DNA from 2 places in the Microbacter margulisiae genome. Region 2 is predicted to be linked to the other one. Evidence: riboswitches for the same ligand, from Rfam matches in the RefSeq annotation. Region 2 holds a riboswitch; the other holds the start of a gene.
What was found. Region 2 has a riboswitch for cobalamin ahead of FHX64_RS06060 (TonB-dependent receptor plug domain-containing protein). Riboswitches for the same ligand answer to the same signal wherever they lie in the genome.
Positions count from the first base shown of each region.

Region 1: it holds a riboswitch for cobalamin, as region 2 does, so the genes downstream of both, FHX64_RS02255 (cobyric acid synthase) here and FHX64_RS06060 (TonB-dependent receptor plug domain-containing protein) in region 2, are expected to answer to the same signal.

Region 1 covers NZ_JACHYB010000001.1:526,051-529,268, forward strand. The annotation lists gene FHX64_RS02250 (Gfo/Idh/MocA family protein) at 1-1,029, opposite strand, end outside; cobalamin riboswitch at 1,253-1,521, shown strand; gene FHX64_RS02255 (cobyric acid synthase) at 1,597-3,081, shown strand.
Region 2 covers NZ_JACHYB010000001.1:1,518,774-1,521,991, forward strand. The annotation lists gene FHX64_RS06060 (TonB-dependent receptor plug domain-containing protein) at 1-1,807, opposite strand, end outside; cobalamin riboswitch at 1,910-2,112, opposite strand; gene FHX64_RS06065 (tRNA threonylcarbamoyladenosine dehydratase) at 2,449-3,195, opposite strand.

The sequences.
Region 1 (3,218 bases), 990 kb from region 2:
TTTGACGGGTAGTCCGGTGCGCAAGGACTCATCCATGGCCTGCATAATGGCTACTGTTCCGATTCCTTCCCGCAGGTCGGGATAAGCTGTTTCTCCGGAATCAAGACAATCAGCAAAATATTCATAATAATTCTGGTATTCTCCTGCATGGTGTGATTTACCTTCAAAGCGGAAAAAATGTTTCAGTTTATGTTCAAAAGTGATTATTTTTTCTTCACCGGAGGAGGTGGTAATGGCATATCGAAGATCCATATAATCTCCCTGGCTGGAACCTTCCGTACCACGTAGAATGCAACTCATCTCGCTGTCGCGTAAAGTGGGTTGAATGGGGCATGAATAAACACCACTTACCCGGGCAATACGTCCATCGGCGGCTTTCAGGATGAAGTGCATGGTGTCTGCATTTTTAAGGCCACCTGCTTTTCCATTGGGACTTAGCATGCCATAACCCATTACCTCCACAATATCGGGCAAATACCAGCGAACCAAATCAACAGGATGGCTGAGTCCGCCGTAAAGCCATTTAAAGGAAGATTCGAGCGACCAGCCTTTTGCCAGAAACCAGCGTTGGTCGGCATGGTAATAAGCTTCCACGGTGACCAGGTCGCCTATTTCTCCTGCCAGATAATCTGTTCGTTGACGTCTCATCGGTTCGAAGAAGCGGCTACTTTGGCCCACAAATACTTTTTTCCCTGTTTTTTCTGAAAGTTCTATCAGCTCCCGGGCCTGGCTCAGATCATCCAGAAGGGGTTTGGCACAAACTACATGTTTTCCGGCCTGAAGAGCCATTTTAATATGATCGGCATGCCATTTATCAGGCGTATAAATCCCGATCACATCAATTTCAGGATCATTCAGCAAATCTTCATACCGGGTTGTGTAATGATAGAAATCGAACTCTTTGGCGCGCTGTTTACACAACGCTTCGTTCATGTCGCAAACCTTTTGTAATATCCATTTTTCGCTTTGCAATGCAGCAGACATTGTGCTGCGTCCCTCGCCTAAACCTAAAATGCCTAATTTATACATATTGTCTTATTTTCAAATTATAGATGTTAGAGAAGGAGTATTGTATCACAGCAAAAGCAATATAAATACAGGTACTCCGCTTAAATCTCACGTGGCAAAGATACGATAAAGCAGGATGTGGCGATATGATTTGATCTTTGATTTTTAGAATTTGTATAATTACAGCTGATTTACGATCAATAATATTGACGCAATCATAATTTGGCTATCCCACTACTTTGAGTACTTTTGTCAACGCATTTGGCGATCATTGCTTAATGCAGGGAATGATCGAAAGAGTGAGTCCGGTGCCTTCATCACGGAATGAACTACTCCGGTGCTGTATCTGCAGCTGTCAATTCCATAAACGTATCTGAATTACCATTGCCACTGTTTATCAGTATCCCAAAGCCGGGAAGGTTGCTAAAAACAAAAGCTGATCGAAGAGACTGAAAATGGTAGGCTTTGCATATGGAAATGAGCCGGAAGAGCTGCCAGTGCTCATATACCGGCACTTCAGGCCATCCCGGCAGATGGATTAGTATTACTCCTGCCATATTCGAATAGAGAGTAATGATTAAATAAGAAATGAGTATGCAACTTCGACCCGTGATGTTTGTCGGAACCGGTTCCGATGTAGGCAAAAGTGTAATCAATGCTGCTTTTTGCCGGATATTCAAACAGGATGGTTTTCATCCTGCGCCTTTTAAAGCACAAAACATGTCGCTCAACAGTTATGCAACGCCGGATGGGCTGGAGATTGGACGGGCTCAGGCGACACAGGCAGAGGCCTGCGGCATTCCCTGCCGTGCAGATATGAATCCGGTATTACTGAAACCAACCGACGATACCTCTTCGCAAGTCGTGCTTAACGGAAAAGTTATAGGAAACCAATCCGCACATCAGTACTTTAACCAGACCGACCGCAATGATCTTTTTCTACAGGCAATGGCCGCCTGCCATCGCTTGACGAAGGAATTCAATCCCTTGGTAATAGAAGGGGCAGGTAGCATTTCGGAGATAAATTTATGGGACAGGGATATTACCAACATGCGCGTGGCAGAAGCTTTGAATGCACCGACTTTCTTGATTGCCGATATTGACCGCGGAGGAGTTTTTGCCAGTGTGTATGGAAGTATTCAGCTCTTACCCGAAACTCAGAAGAAGTTGATCAAAGGAGTTCTCATCAATAAGTTCAGGGGTGATATGGCGTTGTTTGAAGATGGAAAGAAAATGTTGGAAGAGCTGACCGGAGTGCCTGTTGTGGGAGTTATTCCTTATTTCCATGATATTCATATTGACCAGGAAGACTCGGTAACCCTTGAATACCGGAAAGAAAAGGACAGGGTAGGGAAGGTTACGATTGCCGTTGTCTTATTGCGGCATTTATCAAACTTTACTGACTTCAACATGCTGGAACAGCATCCCGATGTCCATCTGTTTTATGCATCCCATCCTGAGGAACTGGCGGATGCCGATATCATCCTGTTGCCGGGATCTAAAAACACCATCGACGATCTTAACTACCTCCGTCAGTCAGGGATGGCTAAGGCAATCTTGCAGCAGCATGCTATAGGAAAATCGGTTTATGGCATTTGCGGCGGTTACCAGATGATGGGGAATTGGGTGGAAGATCCTTTGGGGATAGAAGGGGATGTGGCTGTAATGCAAGGTCTGGGGCTTTTACCGGTACGAACTATACTAACACGGGAAAAAAAGACAGAAGCTTGTCATTTTTCTTTTCTCGGCACCAAACCCGATTGTACAGGATATGAAATCCATATGGGAGAGACGGTTGCAGAACAACCCTCGCCGCTTTGTCTCCTTGACAGTGGAGTGAGTGATGGTTACTTCCGGAATGAAAAGACTTTTGGTACCTACCTGCATGGTTTTTTTGACCATACAGAAACTGTCGGATATATCCTCCGCCAGGTGCCCGGATATAAATCCGGTAAATCCGTTACTTTCGATTATCCGGCTTTTAAAGAAGAACAATACGATAAACTGGCAGCTCATATCCGTCAGCATGTAGATATGGAATACATCTATAAAACCATGCAGCCAGATGATTAAGGAGGGATGGCAATGATCTTTACCTTTACGGAGGTATGATGAAGACGCCAGCCATATCAACGGATATTCAAACAGAACCGATTCCTCTTCTTTTCCTTTCTAAACATATCCTGACTTAAAATAAAACATCCAAACCG
Region 2 (3,218 bases):
AGGAGACATTGACCCATGGCATCTCAATACCGATTGTCCCCGATCCGGATTGCCGGGGAGTGTAGGCAATCTGTTCGTTATAGGTAGAAGTCTCTGCATTAGTCTTGTCTAAAGCGGACTGATAGCTATAGCTTCCTTCAAAAGTGGCATGAATAGTACCGGTCAGACGAATTTCGCTACGGCACGACAAATCCATCCCGTGAATCGAAACCAATCCTAAATTCAACATCGACCAAATAAACAGGTTGCCCGAAGGCACTGCTACAATCTTATTAAGCACTCGGTTGTAATATCCATCAAGAGAAACGGATAAATAACCAGCCTGTCCCGATGTCCAGTACGACGTACCAACATTCAATTGCTGCGCTACCTCAGGCTTCAGACGCGTATTCCCAATACCGGTATAATAGAGTTCATTGAATGTGGGCATACGGAATGTCTCTTTATAAAACGCCCTCCACTGCCAATGTGCAATCTGAAAAGGTTCTGCACTGACACTAAGCATCGGCGACAAACGGAAATGATGGGGAGATTCACTTCCCAACGCAACCCGGTCGGCAATATACGTAGATAACAAGGCCGCTTCTGCATGAAAGGAGTTCAGATGAAGCCGCTCTTTCACCGAAGTATAGGAAGAAAAACGACTTGGCTGTGCAAATTGCGCCAGATTAGCATTCAAATGATTATAGACAAAATCGCTGGCTAAGGAGAGATTCAGCAAGCGACTCCATGTCCGGGCATATGCTCCCGACAAATCATATTCCTGCTGACGAAAGCGATTATCAAGTCCTCCGGCAGCATTCAAAAAATAAGGGTCCACATAACGCGAATAGCTGTTTTCGGCTTTTGCTCCCAGGGCGTAACTACTTTGCGTTGATAATATAGATACAAACCGGGCTTGCACAAAATAATCCTGATCATAAAGCCGTTGCCCCTGGGCTGCATAAGGATTATAGAAAATAACAGCGCCGGGTAATCCGCGAACTCCGTTGGAAGCAAATATCTTGGCAGTCAACCGATGGCACGAATCCGGGATATAAAACAAATTGGCTTCTCCGTGGTATAGATGCACATCATCATTCGTCCGTTGAAGATGTTGAATGGAATCCCCGTTATGAATTGTAAAAGGATAACGGCCATTGGCATATTGGGACTCCAGGAACAGGGTTGAAGAAAGATGACGGCTCAGGCGATTGCCCATCCAAAAAGTAGGATGCTCCCATCCAAAAGAACCGGTCTGAAAAGCAGCTTCTCCCTTAATGCAATGCAATGAATCCAGATGAGGCCTCTTTGTCACCACCGACAATAATCCTGCCGCAGCGAAAGCTCTGGCGCTTTCCAGCACATCTTCGTCATCTCCGTTGGCTAATGAGATTTCCTGTACATGGCTCAGAGATAGTTTACCCAAATCGATTTCTCCGTTTTGGGCGTCACTCATCAATTGTCCGTCATAACTGACCGCCGTATGCGTTGGCCCCAATCCCCGGATTGAAACAGTCTTTAATCCTCCGATGCCTCCGTAATCTTTTACGGTAACGCCTGCAAAATGTTTAACCACGTCTGACAATTGCAGCGCATCCATACCGGCAATATTGGCGGCATTAAATGTTTGTACAGGTACACTTGTATTTGCCAGGTGAGGCAGCGGTATTGCTGTGACGGTGACTTCCTTCATCACATGCACACTGTCTTTTTGCGCCTTTAAAGAGCATATACCAAGCGAAAGGCACACAAATAACATGATCTTTCTTGTGCTATGATGCAACACAGAAAGCTTACTGCGGTCAAAATGCAAATAAAATGACATAAAAAAAACTGTTTGACATTCAAACAGCTTTCACGGGAATGCAAAATCAAATGGAAGCCTTGCAGATTCTCATTTGGTTAGAAGCTCTTTCCTCGAAAGCTTTACCTGTTTATTTGCATGGCAGGTCTCCTGACTTATCCTCGTTTCAAACAGCCTTCCCATTTCTCGGAAATAGTGGCTAAAGATTGTGTTGAAACGTTGCATAGGACTTACAGTAGCGGGACTGTCCAGGAATTTCACCTGATTCCCTTTTCATCGCCCGGCACGAATGCACCGTCGGCGAACCAATGCACCGGCAAAGGTAAGACTAATTTTTGATTCAGCTAAAAAGATGGAAAGAATATTTTGAGAGATACGTAGACAGCAATGACAATCTGGAAGTTAAAAAAGTTACGGGAAGACGCATTCAATTGAAAATTGACAATGAAAATCTGAAGATAATGGAAGATGAGAAGTTAAGGAAGTTATAAGAAGAATTATTGAACTCTGGAAATCAGCAATCCAGTTGATCCAAAATTCCCATAACAGATTGTCTTTAGACTTTCGACCTGTTGTTTTTTTACACTTTCAATTTTACACCTTAAACTTTCAACCCGTTGTTTGACTTTAAACCTTCGACTTTAGTCTACTGATTCCTGCCTTTAGACTGATGACATTAATGTTTTGACTACCAGACTGGCAATGGTAAATCCAAAAACAGCGGTCACATAAACGACCGATCCATTTTCACGATGGGCAGGTTTTAAAGCAGAATTAGCCTCGTTTGTTATTTTATCTTTCGGCCCGATAACATGCTCATCACTGTAAACTGCCAGAAATTTTTTCTCAGGGAAAAGAGATTGCTTACGGAACCGCGTACGCAAAGAAGACGCAAGAGGACACCCTTGCACCTTCCAAAACTCAGCAACCCTGACACGCGTCGGATCCAGTCTCCAGGCAGCTCCCATCGAAGAAAAAAACAGAGCCGAAGTGTGTGTCGCTTCCAGAATCAGATGCATTTTATCCTCGAGGCTATCAATTGCATCAATAATAACATCATATGAATTCAGCGCAAACGAAGCAGAGGTGGATGCATTATAGCGGTTGGCTATAGCGGTGATTTGCGCATCAGGATTAATACTCAATAAACGCTGTTTAAACACCTCCGTCTTTAATTCCCCGAGAGTCTCGGTAGTTGCATGCAATTGCCGGTTGACATTCGTCACATCTACACGATCGCTGTCCACAATCGTCAGATATATAATGCCACTGCGGATCAACGCCTCCGCGCACCAGCTTCCCACTCCGCCAATACCAAAAATGATTACTTTCTTTTCGGCTAAACAGGCCATTGCCTTTGCTCCAAGTAATAACTCCGTACGATGAAAAATATCTTCTTGCAAACTCATTACAACGCTGATTTATTGATATG